Regions from separate parts of the Arthrobacter sp. KBS0702 genome, predicted to be linked through region 1. Evidence: predicted binding sites of a transcription regulator. Region 1 holds the regulator's gene; each other region holds the start of a gene.
What was found. Region 1 encodes HrcA, which represses chaperone genes, less so after heat shock. Its sites were predicted from a motif close to TTNGCACTCGNNNNNNNCGAGTGCNAA; they were not measured.
Positions count from the first base shown of each region.

Region 2: the regulator HrcA is predicted to act here: its motif matches at 2,349-2,375, upstream of groL (chaperonin GroEL).
Region 3: the regulator HrcA is predicted to act here: its motif matches at 2,800-2,826, upstream of FFF93_RS12375 (FmdB family zinc ribbon protein).
Region 4: the regulator HrcA is predicted to act here: its motif matches at 3,027-3,053, upstream of groES (co-chaperone GroES).

Region 1 covers NZ_CP042172.1:1,887,981-1,893,613, reverse strand. The annotation lists gene hemW (radical SAM family heme chaperone HemW) at 1-988, shown strand, start outside; gene FFF93_RS08710 (DUF4870 domain-containing protein) at 1,025-1,444, opposite strand; gene FFF93_RS08705 (DUF3097 domain-containing protein) at 1,566-2,420, opposite strand; gene hrcA (heat-inducible transcriptional repressor HrcA) at 2,665-3,678, shown strand; gene dnaJ (molecular chaperone DnaJ) at 3,759-4,886, shown strand; gene FFF93_RS08690 (16S rRNA (uracil(1498)-N(3))-methyltransferase) at 4,889-5,633, shown strand, end outside.
Region 2 covers NZ_CP042172.1:696,169-701,801, reverse strand. The annotation lists gene FFF93_RS03320 (ribonuclease HI family protein) at 1-321, opposite strand, end outside; gene groL (chaperonin GroEL) at 528-2,165, opposite strand; gene FFF93_RS03310 (ABC transporter substrate-binding protein) at 2,462-3,775, opposite strand; gene FFF93_RS03305 (cold-shock protein) at 3,775-3,978, opposite strand; gene FFF93_RS03300 (LytR C-terminal domain-containing protein) at 4,145-4,771, opposite strand; gene FFF93_RS03295 (DUF3263 domain-containing protein) at 4,863-5,180, opposite strand; gene FFF93_RS03290 (uracil-DNA glycosylase) at 5,363-5,633, shown strand, end outside.
Region 3 covers NZ_CP042172.1:2,691,206-2,696,838, forward strand. The annotation lists gene FFF93_RS12355 (hypothetical protein) at 1-363, opposite strand, end outside; gene FFF93_RS12360 (GNAT family N-acetyltransferase) at 508-1,128, opposite strand; gene galU (UTP--glucose-1-phosphate uridylyltransferase GalU) at 1,133-2,038, opposite strand; gene FFF93_RS12370 (5-formyltetrahydrofolate cyclo-ligase) at 2,148-2,777, shown strand; gene FFF93_RS12375 (FmdB family zinc ribbon protein) at 2,886-3,137, shown strand; gene FFF93_RS12380 (Flp pilus assembly protein CpaB) at 3,440-4,012, shown strand; gene FFF93_RS12385 (DUF4011 domain-containing protein) at 4,066-5,633, opposite strand, start outside.
Region 4 covers NZ_CP042172.1:2,715,761-2,721,393, reverse strand. The annotation lists gene FFF93_RS12470 (shikimate 5-dehydrogenase) at 1-719, shown strand, start outside; gene FFF93_RS12465 (class I SAM-dependent methyltransferase) at 736-1,962, opposite strand; gene FFF93_RS12460 (hypothetical protein) at 2,019-2,432, shown strand; gene groES (co-chaperone GroES) at 3,212-3,508, shown strand; gene groL (chaperonin GroEL) at 3,589-5,199, shown strand; gene FFF93_RS12445 (DUF389 domain-containing protein) at 5,341-5,633, opposite strand, start outside.

The DNA.
Region 1 (5,633 bases):
GCTGCCGGATCGCCGGCTCAGCACGGTGTTCTTTGGCGGCGGCACGCCGACGCTCCTGCCGGCCGGGGACCTGGCCCGCATCCTGGCTGCCGCGATCGAAACCTGGGGCCTGGAACCCGGTGCCGAGGTGACCACCGAAGCCAACCCGGACTCGGTCACGCCCGAGTCCCTGCAGTTGCTCGCCGACGCCGGCTTCACCCGCGTCTCGTTCGGTATGCAATCCGCCGTGCCACACGTCCTGAAGGTGCTGGACCGCACCCACACACCCAGCCGCGTGCCGCAGGTGGTCCAGTGGGCCCGTGAGGCCGGCCTCGCGGTCAGCCTGGACCTGATCTACGGCACGCCCGGTGAATCACTGGAGGACTGGCGTTTCTCCCTGGAGACGGCCCTGTCCTATGGTCCGGACCACATCAGCGCCTATGCGCTGATCGTTGAGGACGGCACCAAACTCGCCGCCCAGATCCGCCGCGGCGAGGTCCCGGGGATCGACGACGACGACCACGCCGCCAAGTACGAGCTTGCCGACGAACTGATCTCCGCTGCCGGTCTGGGCTGGTACGAGGTCAGCAACTGGGCGCGCACTCCCGGGCAGGCCTGCCGGCACAACCTGGCCTACTGGCGGGGGGACGACTGGTGGGGCGTCGGACCCGGTGCGCATTCGCATGTCGGCGGGGTGCGTTGGTGGAACGTCAAGCATCCCACCGCCTACGCCGCACGCCTGGGATCAGGGGTGTCGCCCGCCGCCGGCCGGGAAACCCTGGATTCGGAGACCCGCAACGTGGAGCGCGTGATGCTCGAGGCGCGGCTGGTTACGGGGTTGGAGATCCCGGGCCTGGGCGGTCTGGGGGATACCGGGCGGCACGCCGTGGCCGGGCTGATTGCCGACGGGCTGGTGGACCCGGTCCAAGCCTTCAAGGGACGCCTGATGCTCACGCTCAAGGGGCGGCTGCTGGCCGACGCGGTGGTCCGCAGGATCCTGCCCGACTAGGCCAACGCCCGCGCGGGCCTGAAGTGTACGTTCGCGCTACTTGATCCAGCGGAGGTTGTACTCGTAACGGTGCGGCTGGCCGCGGTTGACGTGGATGCCGGCGGCAACGGAGAAGCAGGCGAGGGCAAGCCAGATGGCCGTGGCCAGCACCGCGAACAGGTTGCCGACCACCGGGACGAAGACCAGGAGATTGGCGAGCACCGCGGCAATCGTGGGCGGCAGCGTGAAGTTCAGGGCTTCCTTGGACTCCTGCGCCGTGAACGGGCCGCGGTCCTTGAAGATCAGGTAGATCAGCAGCGAAGGGATGCAGCCCAGAATGCCGCCAAAGTGCGCCAGGGTGGCCCACTGCCGGTCCTCGCTCGCGGTCAGCGGGAGGGCATTAGCGGGCACGCCGTGGTACTGCGACTCGCCATGGCCTGCCTGGTGGTCCGTGTGTTCGCGTGCATCTTCTGCCACGTTTCGTCCTTTGGATTGCGGTGGAGCATTAGTACTTGTACGGGCTGCGACCGCAACAAACACAGCGGGCGCCGTTCCAAGAATACTTGCTCGGGCCGCGAACTGAAGCACGGCGAGGCGGCTACGGCACCGTGAGGAAGTCGATGACCTCTTCCACCCGGCCCAGCAGCGACGGTTCCAGGTCCGCGTAGCTGCGCACCGCGCCGAGGAGTTTCTGCCAGCCCAGGCCAATGTCCTCCTTGGTGCTGTGCGGCCAGCCGAAGGCCGTCAGGATCCCGGTCTTCCAGTCCATCCCCCGCGGAATCACCGGCCAGCGCTCAATGCCCAGCACGGCCGGGCGGATGGCCTGCCACACGTCCACGTAGGGGTGCCCCACGATCAGCACGTTGCCGGCGGCTCCGGGGGAGGCCATGACGGCGTCGGCGATCCGGGACTCCTTGGAATCCGGCACGAGGTGGTCAACCAGCACACCAAGACGGCGGCCCGGGCCCGGCCCGAACTCCTTCACGGCCGCCGCGAGGTCGTCGATGCCATGCAACGGCTCGACGACGATGCCCTCGACCCGCAGGTCATCACCCCAGACCTTCTCCACGAGTTCGGCGTCGTGCTTGCCTTCCACCCAGATCCGGCTCGCCTTGGCGACCTGGGCGCGCTGGCCGGCCACCCGGACCGAACCCGAGGCCGTGCGGGCCCCGGTCCCGGCGCCCGCAGCGGCGGCCCGAGGGGCGGGCGGCACCAGGCGGATGGGCTGTCCTTCCAGCAGGAAGCCGAAGCCCAGCCGGAACGAGCGGGACTTGCCGCGCCGGTCCTCGAGGGCCACCACGTGCATGCCGCCGGACTTCTCCACCCGGGTCACGGCGCCGACCCAGCCGGACTGCACATCCTCCAGCACCATGCCGCGTTCCACCGGAATTTCCGGCAGTTGGGCCTTGGCGGGGGCGGACAGATCCTGCGGGCCCCAATTCTGGTACGTCATCTGCTACACACTGCTTTGCACTCGGAAATTTCGGGGGAGGGAACCCTCCTGCGGCCTGCGGTGTGCCCGGAAACACCTCTTCCGGCGGTCACGCCCGCAGCGAATCCAATGCTAACAACGGCGCGACTCATATTAGACTGGTTAGCACTTAGGCATGTCGAGTGCTAACAGCGGGTTTCCTGGGCGCGTCCCGTACCGCCCGCCGGCACCGGCTCCGCGGAAACAGGTCGATTGGAGGTGGGGCGTGAGCGAGCCACGCAAACTTGAAGTGCTGCGCGCCATCGTGGAGGACTACGTCCATTCCCGGGAACCGGTGGGGTCCAAGGCCCTGGTGGAGCGGCACCATCTTGGGGTCTCCAGCGCCACGATCCGCAATGACATGGCAGCCCTGGAGGACGAGGGCCTGATCACGGCGCCGCACACCAGCGCCGGGCGGATCCCCACCGACAAGGGCTATCGCCTGTTCGTGGACCAGATTTCGGCCGTCAAACCCCTGTCATTGGCGGAACGGCGCGCCATCCAAGCCCTGCTCGAGGGCTCCGACGACCTCGACGACGTGCTGGACCGGACGGTGCGGCTGCTCTCGCAGCTGACCAACCAGGTCGCCGTCGTGCAGTATCCCCTCTTGAGCAGGGCGAGGGTCCGGCACATCGAATTCGTGCTGCTCGCACCGCGCAAGGTGCTGACCGTGCTGATCGCAGACACCGGCAAGGTGGAACAGCGGGTGATCGACGTCGGACAGGAACTCGGCGACGATGCCCTCGCAGAACTGCGCACCCTGTTCCTGGCCCGGCTTTCGGGGACCCCGTTGAGCCTGCTGCCGCAGTCGCTGCAGTCCGTCGCGGACGGCTGTCCGCCGGCCCGGCGCGGCGCCGCGCAGGCCCTCGCGCGGGGGCTCGAGTCGCTGGCGGCGAGCAGCCGGGAGGAACGGATGGTCATGGCCGGGACGGCCAACCTGGCCCGGTCCAACGTGGACTTCCCGCTCAGCATCGGCCCGGTGCTCGAGGCGCTCGAGGAGCAGGTGGTGATGCTGCGCCTGCTCAGCGACATGGCGGAGGACCCCCGCGGCGTCACCGTCAGCATCGGCCGGGAGAACCCCTACGACGGTCTTTCCGAGGCCTCGGTGGTGGCCACCGGCTACGGCCCGGATGCCACCGCCAAGGTCGGCGTGCTCGGACCCACCCGGATGGACTATCCCACCACCATGGCCGCCGTCCGTGCGGTGGCCCGTTACCTTTCGAGGATCCTCGGGCCCTGACGGGCCGCTCCCGCTACCAGACGTCTTGCCTGTCGCAGGCAGTGCCCCACCGGCAGTACAAAAAGGAAGAGATACACACTTTGAGCAGCCACTACGACGTTCTTGGAGTCTCCCGCGAAGCGACGGGGGAAGAAATCAAGAAGGCCTACCGCAAACTCGCGCGGACCCTGCACCCGGACGTGAACCCCGGTGACGACGCTTCCGAGCGCTTCAAGGCGGTCACGCACGCCTACGAAGTGCTGTCTGATCCGCAGAAGCGCCGGGTCTACGACACCACGGGCAACGAGAACGGCACCGACAACGGCTTCGGCGGCGGCTACGCCGGCCAGGGCTTCGCCTTCCAGGACATCTTCGAGACCTTCTTCGGTGGCGCCGGCGGCCAGGGTGGCCCCGCATCCCGGGTCCGCCGCGGGCAGGACGCGCTGATCAGCGTCCGGATCGAGCTCCGCGACGCCGTCTTCGGCGTCAACAAGAAGCTCGAGGTCGACACCGCCGTCACCTGCCCCACCTGCGAGGGCTCCTGCTGCCGCGAGGGCAGCCACCCCGAACGCTGCGACATCTGCGGCGGCAGCGGCCAGGTCCAGCGCGCCGTGCGCTCCATCCTTGGCCAGGTCATGACCACCGCTCCCTGCGGCAGCTGCGAGGGCTTCGGCACCGTCATCAAGGACCCGTGCAACGAGTGCGCCGGCCAGGGCCGCATCCGCAGCCGCCGCTCCCTGACCGTCAAGGTCCCGGCCGGCGTCGCCACCGGCACCCGTATCCAGCTTTCCGGCCAGGGCGAGGCCGGTCCGGCCGGCGGCCCGGCCGGTGACCTCTACGTCGAGATCCGGGTCAACAACGATCCGACTTACCTGAGGGAAGGCGATGACCTGCACGCAAGCCTCAACATCCCGATGACCGCGGCCGCCCTGGGCACAGAGCTGACCCTGGAGACCTTCGACGGCCAGCAGGAAATCGACGTCAAAGCCGGCACCCAGTCCGGCGAGGTCATCACGCTGCGCGGCCTGGGCGTGACGCACCTGCGCGGCTACGGCCGCGGCGACCTCAAGGTCCACCTGCAGGTGGACACCCCGGCCAAGCTCGACGCCGCCCAGGAGGAGCTGCTCCGCCAGCTCGCCAAACTCCGCGGCGAGCAGTTCACCGAAGGCAAGCTCGCCGCCAGCGGCGGCGTCTTCGCCAAGCTCCGGGACCGGCTCGGTAACCTGTAGCGGTGAGTAACCCGGTCTTCTTCACCCCCGCGGGATCCCTGGACCAGCAGGCCCCGGGCACAACGTTCGTCCTCACGGGCGCCGAAGCGCGCCATGCGGTGACCGTCAAGCGGCTGGCCGTCGGGGAGGCTGTTGACCTCGCCGACGGCGCCGGCACGCGCATCACCGGCACCGTCACCGACGTCGCCCCGCAGGAACTGACGGTCGAATGCGTCGAGGCCAGCACCGAGGCCAGGCCCGAGATCAGGCTGGTCCTCGTGCAGGCGCTGGCCAAGGGCGACCGCGACGAACTCGCCGCCGAAACGGCCACGGAACTGGGCATCGACGCCGTCGTGCCCTGGCAAGCGGAGCGGTCGATCGTCCGGTGGAAGCCCGAACGCGCGGCCAAGGCACACGCCAAGTGGCAGTCGGTGGTGACGGCAGCCGCGAAGCAGGCGCGACGCGCCTGGATCCCGGAGGTCCGGGACGCCGTCGACGGCGGCGGGCTGCAGGCGGCCGTCGCAGCCGCGGACCTGGCCATCATCCTGCACGAGGACGCGGTGCGGCCGCTGCGGCAGGTCCTGGAAGCCTGGCAAGGGGCCGGGCAAGGGGACGGCGACGGCGGCAAGCCGCGCGAGGTGCTCCTGATCGTGGGTCCGGAGGGCGGCATCAGCCCCCGCGAGGTCACCCGGTTGTGTGACGCCGGCGCCGTGACCGCCCTGCTGGGCCACCACGTGCTGCGTTCGTCCACCGCCGGGCCCGCCGCCA
Region 2 (5,633 bases), 1.2 Mb from region 1:
CGCCTGGTCGATTTCCTTTAGTAGTTCGACGTTAAGCACAGGCTTGCCGTCGGACTTCCGCCAGCCCTTGCGCTTCCAGCCCGGCATCCACTTGGTCACCGAATTGATGACGTACTGGCTGTCGCACAGAATGTGCAGGTCCTCGCCGGCTAGGTGCGCCGTGGACCGGAAGAGGTCCAGGACGGCCATCAGCTCGCCCTGGTTGTTGGTCCCATGCGGCCACCCGCCGGCACGCCAGCAGTCATCGTTCACGTACCAGGCCCAGCCGGCCGGACCGGGATTTCCTAGAGCCGAACCGTCGGCCGCTGCAGTAATCGTCACTGCACTATCCTGCCAGACCTCCGCACTCCGGCGCTCCCGCAGCACCGGCAACAAACCACCCGCCGCTCTCCCTCATCAATGTTTTTCGGGTGTGGGAGCGTCCCGCACGCCGCCCCCACAACTGCGGGAGCGTGTCTTAACGCCGACGGCGGCCCCACCCGAAGGTGGAACCGCCGTCGTCGAACAGCCAGTGGCCGGCGTGGGGGTTAGAAACCGCCCATGCCGCCCATGCCGCCCATGTCGTCGCCGCCGCCCATCTGGGCACCGGCCTTTTCGGGCTTGTCGGCCACAACGGCCTCGGTGGTGAGGAACAGGCCGGCGATGGACGCCGCGTTCTGCAGGGCAGAGCGGGTGACCTTGACCGGATCGTTGATGCCGGCAGCCAGCAGGTCGACGTACTCGCCGGTGGCTGCGTTCAGGCCGTGGCCTGCGGGCAGGCCGCGGACCTTGTCGACCACAACGCCCGGCTCAAGGCCTGCGTTGAAGGCGATCTGCTTCAGCGGAGCGTCGATGGCGACGCGGACGATGTTCGCACCGGTTGCCTCATCGCCTTCGAGCTGCAGGTTGGCGAATGCCTTGGCACCGGCCTGGATCAGGGCAACGCCACCGCCGGCGACGATGCCCTCTTCCACAGCAGCCTTGGCGTTGCGGACGGCGTCCTCAATGCGGTGCTTGCGCTCCTTGAGCTCAACCTCGGTTGCGGCACCGGCCTTGATGACTGCAACGCCGCCGGCCAGCTTGGCCAGGCGTTCCTGCAGCTTCTCGCGGTCGTAGTCGGAATCGGAGTTCTCGATCTCGGCACGGATCTGGGACACGCGACCGGCGATCTGGTCGGCGTCGCCGGCACCTTCGACGATGGTGGTCTCGTCCTTGGTGACAACAACCTTGCGGGCCTTGCCGAGCAGTTCGAGGCCGGCGGTCTCAAGCTTGAGGCCGACTTCCTCGGAGATGACCTGGCCACCGGTGAGGATGGCGATGTCGGCCAGCTGGGCCTTGCGGCGGTCGCCGAAGCCCGGAGCCTTGACGGCAACGGACTTGAAGGTGCCGCGGATCTTGTTGACGATCAGGGTGGCCAGGGCCTCGCCTTCGATGTCCTCGGCAATGATCAGCAGCGGCTTGTTGGACTGCATGACCTTTTCGAGGACCGCAACCAGTTCCTTGACGTTGGAGATCTTGGAGTTGACGATCAGGATGTACGGATCCTCGAGGACCGTTTCCTGGCGCTCTGCGTCGGTGACGAAGTAGGCCGAGATGTAGCCCTTGTCGAAGCGCATGCCCTCGGTGAGTTCCAGCTCGAGGCCGAAGGTGTTGGACTCCTCGACCGTGATGACGCCTTCCTTGCCGACCTTATCCAGGGCTTCGGCAATCAGGGCGCCAATTTCGTTGTCACCGGCGGAAATGGACGCGGTGGCGGCGATCTCTTCCTTGGTCTCGATTTCCTTGGCGGAAGCCAGGAGTTCGCGGGTGACCGCCTCGACAGCCTTCTCGATGCCGCGCTTGAGGGACAGCGGGTCAGCGCCGGCCGCGACGTTGCGCAGGCCTTCCTTGACCAGAGCCTGGGCCAGCACGGTGGCGGTGGTGGTACCGTCACCGGCGACGTCGTCCGTCTTCTTGGCAACTTCCTTGACCAGCTCGGCGCCGATCTTCTCGTACGGGTCGTCCAGCTCGATCTCCTTGGCGATGGAAACACCATCGTTGGTGATCGTGGGGGCGCCCCACTTCTTTTCGAGGACGACGTTGCGTCCACGCGGGCCGAGGGTGACCTTGACGGCGTCGGCGAGGATGTTCAGGCCCCGCTCAAGACCGCGGCGTGCCTCTTCATCAAATGCAATGATCTTGGCCATAACGGCAGTAGTCCTTTCGGGACAGTCGTTAAGAATGAACCTTGGCCGTGGTGCCCGCGACGGACGATTCCTGCCCGGCAGCCTCTGTATGCCGCCGGGCCGGGGATCTCACCCCAGCCAGGTGTTTCTCTCGCCCCCGGTGATCCCGCCGCCACGTCGCAGCCGGCCGAACCGGGCGTCGTGTTAGCAGTCAATACGCGGGAGTGCTAAGTCAATAATTAGCACTCCCCCGGGGAGAGTGCAAGCAGTGGCCGCCCCCGGCCCCGCCGCCACGGTGCGCTCTTCGCTACCAGCGATCAGGAGCCGGCGCTGCGGGCGGTTTCGCTGCCGGTCATCTTGGCGTTGTTGTCGGAGCCGTAGCTGTAGACCATGTAGGCGGCGGCGGTGACGTCGCCGTTGGCGTCGAAGTTGATAGGCCCGGACTGCCCGTTGTAGTCGGGGCGCTTGCCGGCGCGGAGGGCTGCCACGCAGTCCTGGTAGGACCCGCAGGCCTCGGCCTCGCCGGACGCCGTTCCTGCGGCACCGGCCGTCCCGCCGGAGACGGCAATGAGCCTCGAGGCGATCGAGGTCCCGGCGTCGTCCTCCGCGGCGGCAGCGGCGATGGCGGCGAGGTTGACGGCGTCGTACGTCTCGGCGGCGAAGGCCATGTCCTTCAGGCCGGGGTCGACGGCCACGAGTTCGGCCTGGAAGTGTGCGGAGGGGAAGGTGCCGGGGAGCACCCCGCGGGCGCCGTCCAGGGCCCTGGAGCCGAGGCCGTGGCCGTACTGGTTGACGGCGCCGTCGCTAAGGACGAGCTTGTTTCCGGCCAGGCCCGCGTTATTGAGCTCGGCGATGGCGCCTTGGGCGCCGTCCCGGGCCACCAGCACGACGGCGTCCGGGGAGGCCGCCTTGGCTGCCGCCGCCGCCTGCTGCGCGTGGCCGGCCGTGAACTCGGCGTCGACCGAGGTACCGAGGGCGGCGGCCTTCGCGGCAGCGGAGACGGCCACGGAGACTTCCTTGCCGTAGCTGCCCTCCTCGTGCAGCACGGCGATCGACTTGGCGCCGCCGTCCTTGGCGAGCTTAACGAGCACGGAAGCCTGCGCGATGTCCGCGGCGGCGGTCCGGAAGTAGTAGCCGCCGCTCTTGTACTTGCTGAGCCCCGGTGCTGCGTTGGCCGGGGAAATGAGGGCGACCTTGGCCCGGGAGAGCACGTCAATGGCGTCGGCGGCCCGGCTGGAGTCGGTCGGTCCGATCACGACGTCGGCCTTGGCCGCCACAAGGTTCTTGGCCTGGGACGCCGTATCCGTGCCGATCGATTCCGGCAGCAGTTCCACGGGCCTGCCCTTGTGGCCGCCCGCCGCGTTGATCTCCTTGACCGCCAGCTTTGCCGCCGCGAGCTGGGGGGCGTTCAGGAAGCTTTGTTTGCCGGTGTTGTCCAGGATCAGGCCGATCCGCAAGGTGCCGTCCCCGCTGGCGTCGGCGGCGTCCACCCGGGCGTTGCCGGTGGGCCCGGCGCACGCACTGAGCGCCACGGCTGCTGCCAGGCCGGCAGCCGCCGCGCGGCGGAGCCGCCTGGCGGACGGCCGGCGGTCCGGGCTCGTCGGGGCGGGTACGGCAGCGGAGAATGACACTAGGCGGGCCGGACGCTTTCGGCCTGCGGGCCCTTGTCGCCTTCGCCGATTTCGAGCTCCACCCGCTGGCCCTCGGTGAGGGCGCGGTAGCCCTCGCCGTTGATCGCGGACCAGTGCACGAAGACGTCGTCCCCGGAGCTGTCGACGGTGATGAAGCCGTAGCCCTTTTCGGCGTTGAACCACTTGACGGTCCCCAGTGCCATCTTCTCCACACTTTCAGCTAGCTGGCTAACGGCCCACCTCGTTGTGCGCCGCGGTATGCGAAACCAAATCCGCAGATACTCTACCCACAGCCTTCCACCGGGGTGCGGACCGGGCCCGGGACCGCGCGGATAGTTATTGAGGCGTAACCGACGCCGGCGGCCGGTGCTACTTGAAGCCGGGACCCAGGACGACGACGAGGGGCATCTTGAGTTCGGCCGAATCCACGAGGGTGCCGATTCCCAGGAGCGAGCCCAGTGCTTCGGCGTTCGCCTTCTGTGCCGGGCCGTTGTAGAAGACCACCGAGGTCTGCTGGCGGGCGCCGCCCCAGTTGCCGAGCGGGCCAAGGACCCACCCTGCGGAGGTGACCGTGGATCCGACGCGGCCGGCCAGCCCCGCCGTCGCGGTTCCGTTGTAGATCGCCACCGGCTGGGTTTTGTCCACGGCTGGGCTCGGGACCGTCGATGCGGACGGCGTCGAGGCCGCCGGGGCGATGCTGCCGCTCGGCTGGGCGCTGGCGGAAGGGGTGGGGCCAGCCGCGGCCGTGCTCGGGGCCTGCGACGTGGCGGCGTTGTTGCTGGCCTGGTCCGCCGTGATGGCCGATCCGCCGGCAGGGCCGAAGCCCAGCTTGGGCAGCAGGAGGAAGGCTACGAGGCCGATCGCGAGGGCCGCGGCGCCAAACGAGAGGATGGGACCCAACCGGCGGGAGTGGGGTGCGGAAGCCGTCCGGTGGACACCCTGGCGCGTGGAGGTCTCCGGGACCCGATCAAATTCATCCCGAGCGTACTTGGTCATGGTAAAACGACGTCCTTGCTGATTTCTGGCTGATGGCCCGCCGACGGTAACTGCGCGAATTTGCGCGCCTCCGGCTGGATTTCCCGCGGGTTTAAGCGTCTGAGCCGAGACGGCGGGCGGTGCGGGCACGTTGTCGTGACGTACGTAGTCTACGCAATCTCTTGACCAGCATGGGATCGTGGGCCAGCGCCGCCTCGGTATCGATCAAGGCATTGAGGATCTGGTAGTAGTGCGTGGCGGACAGGTCAAAAAGCTCCCGGATGGCCTGTTCCTTGGCGCCGGCGTACTTCCACCACTGCCGCTCCAGGGCGAGCATCTGCTGGTCCCGGCCGCTCAGCGGCGAGTCTTCGGCGACCGGCGACAGCCGGTCGCCCTCCGCCGGCAGGTACTCCGATGCTGCTTCGGCCACGACACACTCCCTGACTCGTTCCGATAGTTCTCCCCCACATGCTACGGCCGAATAACAGGCTTGTCATTTAACGGGCAGGTCGCGGGGCGTCCTGCGACAATGGGATCGTGCCTAATTCGTCGCAGCCCGATGCTCTGTTCCAGCTCGAACCGGCGGCTGCCGGGACGGCGGGCTTCGCCGATATGGCGCGGCAGCCGCTGGACGAACTCATGGCGCCGGACTGGGCGGCCGCACTCGCGCCGGTCGAGACGAACCTCCGGGCGGTCCTGGGGTTCCTCGCCGCCGAGGTGGCCGGCGGCCACGAGGTCTTGCCGGCGCCGTCGAACCTGCTGCGCGCCTTCCGCCAGCCGCTCGCCGGCGTCCGGGTGCTGATTGTCGGCCAGGACCCCTACCCCACCCCGGGCCACGCCGTGGGGTTGTCCTTCGCCGTGGACGGTGCCACCCGGCCGATCC
Region 3 (5,633 bases), 800 kb from region 1:
CGAGCCCAGACCGAAGAGCCGCAAGGCGGCGGACACGACGGCGGTCAGCAGCGAGAGCAGTCCGGCCAGGGCAAGCACCAGCCGACCGTAACGGATCCGGAATGCCGGGCCGGCCGCTGCCGGCTTCCGGTCGCCGTCGGGCTTCATGGAACCCGGAGCGGACTCGGGGCGCTGCGTACTCGTCATCGATTTCTCCTGCGGGGCCGCCATCGTCATGACGGATCCGGCTTGGGGGTCTGCTTTTCCTACGTCGGCGGCATCCATTAGGAGCTCGGCTGCCGGCTGCAGCTGGGGGTGGCCGTTCCGGAGCATGTAGGGAGCCACCCATACGATCCAGAGCGCAACAGCAATGACAAGGATCACTGAGCTGCTAAGAGGGAAGTCCACAATCAAAACCGTATGAGCAAGACGGCACAGCAGGCGGCATTGCCGGCGGTGTGTCGCAAGGCAACTGCCAAAACACTGGAATTACGACGAAAGCGCTGGTCAGGCGGGGGTTTCCGGCGGCTACGCCGGGCGGTTTTCCAGCCACCGCGCCAGGAGCCCCTCGGGCACTTCCTCCGCTGTCAAAGCGAAGCTGCGATGGTCCGCCCACTGCCCGTTGATATGCAGGAAACGCGGGCGGTATCCCTCGTCGCGGAACCCGAGTTTCTCCACCACGCGCAGGCTGGGACGGTTTTCCGGGCGGATGTTGATTTCCATTCGGTGCAGCCCCAGGGTACGGAAACAGTAGTCCGTAGCCATCGCCACAGCCGTCGGGGCGATGCCCTGGCCCGCGCGGTCCTGGTCCACCCAATACCCGAGCGTGGCCATCATGGCCGAACCCCAGACAATCGAGGAGACCGTCAGCTGCCCCACGATCACGGGTTCCTTGAAGCCCGGGGTCCAGGCCGCGATGACGAAGGGCAGCGCCGTGGCCTGGGCGGCCTGCGCCTTGAGCGAGCGCACCATCTGCCGGTAGTCGGGCAGCCCGCCGCCGGGTACCGGGTTGGAGGCTTCCCAGGGGGCCAGCCACTTTTCGTTGCGGGCCCGCAGTTCACTCCACTCCTTGCGGTCCCGGTACCGGATCGGGCGCAGCACAATGTCGCCGCACTCCAGTGTCACCGGCCAGGCGAAGCTGCCCCCCACGGGATTATTTGGTCAGGCTGGAGGCGAACCCGGGCAGCCAGTCGCGCAGGCCGGGGCCCAGGTCCTCGCTGTCGCAGGCGAGCTGGACGCAGGCCTTGAGGTAGCTGAGCTTGTCCCCGGTGTCGTAGCGGCGGCCGCGGAAGACCACGCCGTACACGCCGTAGCCTTCCCCCTCGCCGGCGGAGAGTTCCTGGAGGGCGTCGGTGAGCTGGATTTCGCCGCCGCGGCCGGGCTCGGTGCGCTCGAGGACCTCGAACACCGCCGGGTGCAGGACGTAGCGGCCGATGATGGCCAGGTTGGAGGGCGCCTCGTCGACGTCGGGCTTCTCCACGAGCTGCTTGATCCGGACGTATTCCTCGCCCTCGACGGCCTCGACGTCGGCGCAGCCGTACGCGCTGATCTGGGAGGGGTTGACCTCGATCAGGGCGACGACGGAGCCGCCGGTCTTGGCCTGGACCTCGATCATGGTGCTGAGCAGTTCGTCGCGGGCGTCGATGAGGTCATCACCGAGCAGGACGGCGAACGGTTCGTGGCCGACGTGCTGCTTGGCACGCAGCACCGCGTGGCCGAGGCCCATCGGGTCGCCCTGGCGGACGTAGTGGATGTCGCCGAGGTTGCTGGCGGCCTGGATGGATTCCAGCTTGGCGGTGTCACCCTTGGCCTCCAGCGTTGCCTCCAGGGTGGGCACGCGGTCGAAGTGGTCCTCAAGGGCCCGCTTGTTGCGTCCGGTGATCATCAGGATGTCATTGAGGCCCACGTTGACGGCTTCCTCGACGACGTACTGAATGGCAGGCTTGTCCACGACGGGCAGCATTTCCTTTGGCATCGCCTTGGTGGCGGGAAGGAAACGGGTGCCGAGGCCCGCTGCGGGGATGACGGCCTTGCGAACGGAGGCGTTGGGTGTAATCACTCGACTAATCTAGCGGAGGGGTCAAATCTTCAGGTAATTGTCCCCCGCCGGCAAGGCTGCCGCGGCCGCCCAGCCAGACGGCGCCGCCCGGCCGAAAGGACACCCGCACATGAGCACCAAGGACGAGATCCGCTCCCGCCACCGGCAGGGCCGGGCCGGGCTCTCTCAGTCCGAGCTGGACGCCGCCGGAGCGGCAATCGCCCGCCACGGGCTCGCCTGGGCATCCGGGCTGGCCGACGGCGGGAAGCGCACCTTCGCGGCCTACCTCGGCGTCGGCTCCGAACCTCCCACCTTGCCCCTTCTGGCCGCGCTGCACGACGCCGGCCACCGGGTACTGCTTCCGGTCTGCGAACCGGCCCTGGTGCTGAGCTGGGTGTATTGGACCCCGGCCTCCGAGTTTGTCCGGAGCCGATACGCCCCCATCCAGGAGCCTGTCGGCGCCCGGTTCGATACCTCCGTCATGCTCGGCGTGGCCGGGATCTTCCTGCCGGCCACGGCCCTGGACCGCGACGGCAACAGGATCGGCCAGGGCGGGGGTTACTACGACAAGTTCCTGGCCGCCCTCGCGGACCTGCCGTGGGGCGTCCCGGTGTCCGGGGCCGGTCCGCTGCCGACAGCGGCCATCGTGTACGACCCAGAGGTGTTGGCCGCCGGCAGCATTCCCGTGGAATCCTTCGACCGGAAGGTTGCCGCCGCGCTGACCCCGGGAGGCCTCCGCCGGCTTTCCGCGCTACCCTAGGCACGCCCGCCGGGTGATAGAATTGGCACTCAGGCCCTGCGACTGCTAACGCCGAAGTTTTCGGCAAGCAGCCCGGGACCTGCTCGTTTGTCCCAGAGGAGGAACCCAGTGCCCACGTATGCATACGCTTGCAAGGACTGCAGCCACGCTTTCGAGATCGTGCAGTCCTTCACGGATAGCTCGCTGACGTCCTGCCCCGAGTGCGAGGGGACCCTGCGCAAGAAGTTCAACAGCGTCGGCGTCGTCTTCAAGGGATCCGGTTTTTACCGGACCGATTCCCGCGACTCCAAGGGCAGCGCTGTGGCCCCTGCAGCCGCCCCGGCAGCACCCGCCGCTTCGGCTTCCGCCGCCGCCAGCTAGGTCCGCCGACGCCGGTACCCGGCGCGCTCGGCCTTTATGCCGTCCCCTGCGGGTGTTCCCGCTACGTGTTATCCACATGGCCAAGCCCTTGACTGCCCCGCCGCGCGGGGCGGCCCTAGCGTGGTGCCATGGCCCGCAGTCTCCGCCCACCGCTCGCAACCCCACGGTCCCGGCCGGCCCGCGCCGCCCTTGGGCCCGGAGGTGTCCGTAAAGACCAACCGAGGAGGCGACTCCGCGGCTGGCTCCGGCGCAACCGGAGGCTAGCGGTCGCCCTCCTGCTGTGCCTCGCCACCGGACTGGGGGTGCAGCAACTGACGCCCGCACCGGATGCAACTGTTTCGGCGTGGGCCGCGGCCAAGGATCTCCCGGCCGGCAGGGTGCTGGCACCTTCCGACCTCGTCGCCATCCAGGTCCCGCCCGGGGTACTCCCCGGCGGCACCCCCGACCAGACCGTAATGGAGGGCAAACAGCTCGCCGTTGCCCTTCGGAAGGGCCAGCTCCTGGCGGACTCCCTACTTGTCGGACCGGGGCTGCTGGCCGGCAGCCCGCCGGGCGCGGCCGCCGTGCCGCTTCGGATGGCCGACCCCGCCTCCATCCAACTGGTCTCCCCTGGCCAGCTCATCAATGTGGTGATGACCAGCGGCAGCGGCCCGGAGCAGGCCGCGCCGTCCCAGCTGCTCGCCTCGGCGGTTCCGGTGCTGTGGACTTCCGCCCGCGGCGGCAGGGCCGGCCAGTGGCTCGACACCGCAGAAACCGACGGGCTGATCGTGGTGGCGGCAGACCCGGACCAGGCCGGGCGACTCGCCGGGGCATCCACGCAGGGCAAGTTGTTCTTTGTCCTGGTCGGGTCCCGGTCCGGGTCCGGGTCCGGGTAGCAGGTAGCAGGATGGCAGGGCACCGGAGCGGTCAGCCCGGGTGCGCGGGGTGTTCAGCCCCAGTGCGGAGGCTTTTGTTCCTGCAACCAGGCGTCATGGTCATAGCTGCCGGGCTGGTCGCCCCAGCGCCGGGGATCGTCCTCTGCGGCTTTGTTGGGCAGCACTCCCTCGGCGGCCGATCGCTGCCGCATCTCGGCCGGCACCGCTTCCCGGGCGGGGACATCCGGAGACGTCGCGTCTGCAACGCTCTGGTCCCGGTCGCCACCGCGGGTGTTGTTGTTCTGGTTGTCGCCGTCTGCGCTCATGCCGCCGGCCTCCTTGTTGCCTATAGCTGTTTCCTGCCCGCGGTCACCGTCCGCGGACCACCCCTGGGGCGCCGCGGCGGATCCGCCGTAGCTGTGCCGCCCGTCCTCGACGCTCAGGTTTTCAATGTCGTCGGAAAAGCCCGGCGAGCTGCGCAAGCGGCTGGCTGCCACGGGCTTCTCCAGGCCGAGGTAGCCGCCGATCCGGTCCGCGCAAGCCGACGGATCCGTAAACACCTCTATGGTCCATAGTGGCATGTAGCGCCAGCCCATACGCTCCAGCAGCTGCGGACGGAGACGGCTGCGCTCACGCACGCTCATCCGCCGGTACCGCTCGGTGCCGTCGGACTCGATGGCCACCGGGCTGGGAATCTCGGCGTCGTCCTGCCCGATCGTGTGCATCGGGTCTGCCGCGGCCACCATGTCGAGGACCCCGTCGTACTGGTGCCAGACCCGCGCCCCGCGGGCCCGGAGCCGGTCGCCGAGGTCTGCCACCAGCGGGTCGGCGCCCAGGGCTTGTTCGCTGGCCGCGGCCCGGGATGCCGGGCTGCCCAGATCCGAGTTGCCGGCAATTTCGCGGTCCAGGAGCTCGTAGAAGTCCACCGCGCCGTGGCTGAGCCGGCTGACGTCCAGGTCTTCCGGGCGGAAGCAGCTGAGCACGTGAAGCGACCGCCGCGCCCGGGTCATCGCGAGGGCGAACTTGGCGCGGCCGCCGTCGGCCGAAAGCGGGCCGAGGCTGTGCAGCGCGCGGCCGTGGGGGGTGCGGCCGTAACCGGGCGAGAAGATGACGCGGTCCCGGACCAGGCCTTGCGCCCGCTCCAGGTCCACCACGCGGAAGGACTCGTCTCCGGCGGTAAAGAAGCTGCCCAGCAGCGGGTAGTTGGGCAGCTGCAGCCGGATGGCCTCGCCGATCCGGGCCGCGTGCCGCAGGCTTCCGGTGACCACGGCGAGCGAGGTGCGCGGCCGGAGCCGTGCGTGCTCGAAGACCAGTTCCACCACACGGTTCACCTCGGCGACGACCGATTCGACGCCGTCGTGGTCCGCACTCGGCAGGCCGGTCCCGTCCGGCAGGTATTCCACCGTCAGTGCCCGGTCCAGGCCGGTGGCGGACTGGCCCTCGGGAAGACGGCGGAGTTCGCCGGCGTAGAAACCCTTGCTCAGCTGCCGCACGAGGTCCTCGTCGACGGCACGGTAGACCGTCCTGAGTTTCCAGACCGGCAGGACCGCGGTCAGGGCCTGGTACGCGCTGTCCACGCGCTGGTGCGGGTTCTCGCCGGCGGCGAGCCGCTCGACGCCCACCGAGAAGCTGCGCGGGCTGG
Region 4 (5,633 bases), 830 kb from region 1:
TGAACTGGATCTACAAGGCCTTCGCCCCCACCGACCTGGCCCAGGCCATCGCCGGGGTACGCGGCCTGGGTATCCGTGGCTGTGCGGTGTCGATGCCGTACAAGGAGGACGTGATCGCCCTTGTGGACGTCATGGACCCGTCCGCGAAAGCCATCGATTCGGTCAACACGATCGTCAACGACGGCGGCACGCTCACGGCCTACAACACCGACTACACGGCGATCGAGCAGCTGCTGCGGCGCAACGCCGTCCCCACGGACTACTCCGTGTGGCTGCTGGGGGCCGGCGGCATGGCGAAGGCCACCGCGGCGGCACTGCGCGACGCCGGCTTTCGGAACGTCACCGTGATCGCACGCAACGAGGAGGCCGGAAGGGCGCTCGCCGGGCTCTACGGGTTCGCCTGGCGGGCCGACGTCGATCCCTCCGGCACTGCCGACATGCTGATCAACGTGACCCCGATCGGCATGGCGGGCGGCCCGGAGTCCGAGGCGCTGCCTTTCCCGCAGGAGGCGATCGACGCCGCGAAGGTGGTCTTCGACGTCGTCGCGCTGCCCGCCGAGACGCCGCTGGTCAAGGCCGCCCGGGCCGCGGGCAAGCAGGTGATCACCGGCTCCGAGGTCGCCACGATCCAGGCCCTGGAGCAGTTCGTGCTCTACACCGGCATCCGGCCCGGCGACGAACAGGTCCGGGCCGCCGAGGAGTTCATGCGGGCCCAGTAGAGCTGCCCGCCAAGCCCTAGACCGGCTCCACCGAAACGGCCACCCGCTCCTCGCCGATCCTGGTCAGGACCAGGGTGGCCGTCTTGTTGGCGGCGTTCCTGGGGCTTCTGCCGCCGGGCAGGAGCTGTTTGCGCAGTTCCTCCGGCGTAACCGAGGTGCCGCGCTTCTTGATGTCCAGGACGCCGATTCCGTTGTCCCTGACCCAGGACTTGAGCGCCTTGACGTTGAACGGCATCACCTCAAGGACCTTGTAGGCCCTGGCGAAGGGGGTGTCGGTCAGTTCCGGGGCGCAGATGTAGGCGATGTGTTCGTCGAGCAGGTGGCCGCCGATCTGGAGCGCGACGTCGGCGACCAGACCCGCACGGATCACGGCGCCGTCCGGCTCGTAGAGGTAGCCCTCCACCGCCCCCACCGGGGCGACCGGTCCGGCGTCGAACTCCTCCGCGCTGGTGAGTTCCGCGGCGCCCTTCGGCCCCAGGACCAGGGCGGCGCGGCGGATACCGGGCCGGCGGACCGCGTTGAACCAGAGGGCCACCTCGGTGACGTCGCCGCCCACCGAGATCCACTGCGCCTCGCAGTCCGCCGGCACCGACGCATGCGGCATGCCCGGGCCCATCTTGACGCCGACGGCCCGGCCGGTCGCGGCCAGGGACTCCACAAAGGACAGTGGCGGGGAGAAATCTTCCGGGTCCCAGAGCCGTTTCGTTCCGGAGCTGGACGTGGTGCGGCGGGCCGGGTCGAGCCAGACGCCGTCGATCCCGTCGAGCGGGACGGCGACGGCGTCGGCGTGGACCACGGTGGCGTTCCGGAACGGGATCAGGTTCATGGTGGCGCAGGCGGCCGTGGTTTCGTCGAGTTCCACAGCGGTGACCCGGATGTCCAGCGAGGCCAGCGCCATGGCGTCCGCACCCAGTCCGCAGCCCAGGTCCGCCACGTGCGCAATCCCGGCCTCCGCGAACCGCTGCGCATGCCGTGCCGCGACGTTGAGCCGGGTGGCCTGCTCCAGCCCGGCCCGGGTGAAGATCATCTGCCGGGCGAATTCGCCAAACTTGGCCTCCGCCTTGGTCCGCAGGCGGGACTGAGTGAGCGCCGCCGAGACCAGCTCGGGGGAATGGCCGGCCTTCCGGAGCGAGGCGTTGAGGCGGAAGGCCTCCTCCTCGCGGTACGGGCCCAGCGAGGCCAGCAGCTCCCAGCCCTCCGGATTGAGAAGCGGGGCGATCTGGTCCTGCGTAGTCTCAGCCATGCAATCAAGCGTAGTTCAGGCGCGGAAGGCCCGGCGCGACCGATAGGCTGGACGGCATGAACGACAAGGACACAGAGGACTTCGGCGCGGCAGGCACCCGGGAGCAGGGAGACGGGGAGAATCCGGGCCGGCGGGGGCTGGTCCGCTTCGCCCGGCCCGCGCTGATTGCGGGCAGTGTGGTGGCCGTCGTCTGCGTGGCACTGCTGGTGATCATCTTCGCCCTCGACTCCTTCAACGCCACCGTGTATTCCGTTGGCGGCAAGGACGTCACCGACGCCACCGACGAGGCGCGGGCCATCCGCGACACCTATGCCGCCGCCCGGGTGGGAAGCATCATCTTCCTGGTCCTCGGCGCACTGGCTGCCCTCGCCGGCGGCGTTGTGCTCTACCGCGAACGGAACACCTCCGCGCAGGTCGACGAGGACGACGACGGCCAGGACTGGGACTACGAGGACCTCGCGGGGCAGTAACCCGCTCTTGGGTTGGCCCGCTTGGGCGGGTGGGCCTGCGTGGCCCGCTTTGCCCGCTTGGGCGGCTGGGCCTGCGTGGGCGGCTGGGCCCGCTGGATCGTTGCGCGGCTGGGCCCGCTTTGCCCGCTTTGCCCGCTGGATCGTTGGGCGGCTGGGCCCGGTTGCAATCTCGGGAATTTGTCTGGCCCGGGCCTGCTTGGCCTGCTTGGCCTGCTGGATCGTTGGGCGGCTGGGCCTGCTGCAACTTCGGGGATTGGTGTGGCCCGGGCCTGGCACGGCGCCGATGGGGGCCACCCACTCCGGACATGCCCGTCCTTCGCCGCCGACACTGGACATATTGCGTATATGTCCATCGGGGGCGGCCAACAATGGGCATGCCCATCGCTCCCGCACGGAATGTCCATTGCACCGGACCAGCAATGAGCATGCCCAGCGCTCAGCACCAACAATGGACACGAGCTCCGCGCCCTGGGCGGCATGTCCGTCCGCCAAGCCGCCCGATGGGCATGTCCGTCCGCCAAGCCGCGGGATGGGCATGTCCGTCTGACAAGCCGCCAGATGGGCATGCCCCCGATGTTCACCCGGGACGAATTTCTGGCACTCGCCTTGACCGAGTGCTAACTACTTACATAGAGTCGTCATTAGCACTCTCCCTAGGCGGGTGCTAACACCTGAAGCTTTACCGGCCTGGCTGCTGCCGGCACCGCGACGACGGTCTGTACGCCATGGCACCACAGCTTTAAAGTCCACGAATTTGCTGACGAAAAGGAGAGGTCCGAGTGTCGGTCTCTATTAAGCCTCTTGAGGATCGTATTGTTGTCCGCCCGCTCGAAGCCGAGCAGACCACGGCTTCCGGCCTGGTTATCCCGGACTCCGCACAGGAGAAGCCGCAGGAAGGCGAAGTTGTTGCAGTAGGCCCCGGCCGCTTTGACGACAACGGCAACCGCGTTCCCGTCGACGTCGCCGTCGGCGACGTTGTCATCTACTCCAAGTACGGCGGAACCGAAGTTAAGACCGGCGGCGTCGAGTACCTCGTGCTGTCCGCCCGCGACGTTCTGGCGATCGTCGTAAAGTAACTCTCTTGGACCCCCGCGCCGCCGCTCCTTCGCTTTGAACGGAACGGCTGCGCGGGGTTCTGTCTTGAAAGGACAAAACCATGGCAAAGCAGCTTGCGTTTAACGACGCTGCCCGCCGGTCGCTTGAAGCCGGCATCGATAAGCTCGCCAACACGGTCAAGGTGACGCTCGGCCCGCGCGGCCGCAACGTCGTGCTGGACAAGAAGTGGGGCGCCCCCACGATCACCAACGACGGCGTCACCATCGCCCGTGAAGTCGAACTGGACGACCCGTACGAAAACCTTGGCGCGCAGCTTGCCAAGGAGGTCGCCACCAAGACCAACGACGTCGCCGGCGACGGCACCACCACCGCCACCGTGCTCGCCCAGGCCCTGGTCAAGGAAGGCCTGCGCAACGTTGCGGCCGGCGCCGCCCCGGGACAGATCAAGCGCGGCATCGAGGTCTCGGTTGAGGCCGTCGCCGCCCGCCTGCTCGAGAACGCCCGCCCGGTCGAGGGCACCCAGGTGGCCAACGTGGCCGCCATCTCGGCGCAGAGCGACGAGGTCGGCGAGCTCCTGGCCGAGGCGTTCGGCAAGGTCGGCAAGGATGGTGTGATCACCATCGAGGAATCCTCCACCACGCAGACCGAGCTGGTCCTCACCGAGGGCATGCAGTTCGACAAGGGCTACCTGTCGCCGTACTTCGTCACCGACGCGGAACGCCAGGAAGCAGTCCTCGAGGACGCCCTCATCCTGATCAACCAGGGCAAGATCTCCTCGGTCCAGGAATTCCTGCCGCTGCTGGAGAAGGCGCTGCAGAGCTCCAAGCCGCTCTTCATCATCGCCGAGGACGTCGACGGCGAGGCACTCTCCACGCTGATCGTCAACCGCATCCGCGGCACCCTGAACGTCGTCGCCGTCAAGGCGCCGGGCTTCGGTGACCGCCGCAAGGCCATGCTGCAGGACATCGCGACCCTCACCGGCGCGCAGGTCGTCTCCCCGGAACTGGGCCTCAGCCTGGACACCGTGGGCCTTGAGGTGCTCGGCACCGCCCGCCGCATCACCGTGACGAAGGACAACACCACCATCGTCGACGGCGCCGGCTCCGCCGAGGACGTCGCGGCCCGGGTCGCCCAGCTGCGCGCCGAGCTGACCCGCACCGACTCCGACTGGGACAAGGAAAAGCTGCAGGAACGCCTGGCCAAGCTGGCCGGCGGCATCGGCGTGATCAAGGTCGGCGCTGCCACTGAGGTCGAGCTGAAGGAAAAGAAGCACCGCATCGAGGACGCCGTGTCCTCCACCCGCGCTGCCCTCGAAGAAGGCATCGTGGCCGGCGGCGGTTCCGCCCTCATCCACGCCCTCAAGGCGCTCGACGAGGATCCGGCCGTCCAGGCGCTCGACGGCGACGCGGCAGGCGCCGTAGGCATCGTCCGCCGCGCACTGACCCAGCCGCTGCGCTGGATCGCGCAGAACGCCGGCTTCGACGGCTACGTCGTTGTTGCCAAGGTCGCCGAAGCCGCGGTCAACCAGGGCTTCAACGCCAAGACCGGCGAGTACGAGGACCTGATCGCCGCAGGCGTGATCGACCCCGTCAAGGTGACGCGTGCGGCCCTCCGTAACGCGGCCTCCATCGCCGCGCTGGTTCTCACCACCGAAACCCTCGTGGTGGAGAAGCCGGCCGACGAAGACGAACACGCCGGACACCAGCACTAAGACCTGTCCTTAGGGCACCGTGCAAGAAAAAGGACCGGACCAGCGTCAGCTGGTCCGGTCCTTTCCGTTGGCCCGTTGGCCCGTTGGCCCGTTGGCCCGTTGGCCCGTTGGCCCGTTGACCCCGCCCGTTGGCCCCGCCGGTCAGCGCCGGGGCGGTTGCGACTTCCGCCGCAGCCGCTGTGCGGCGTCGCGTGGCAGGCGCTTGGTGATTACCCGGTAGAACAGCAGCACCGCCACGGCCGACACGACGATCCCGACCAGGTTCAGCAGAAGCTGCAGGGCGGACCCCGCAGCCTTCTGGTACTCACCCAGCACCAGCGCCACCGCGACATATCCGGCTGCCGGTACCGTGGTGACGGAAATGAAGACGCCGATCAGGGCCGCCGACCGCCGGCCGATCACGGACAACATGCCGGCAGTTCCGGCCAGCAGGG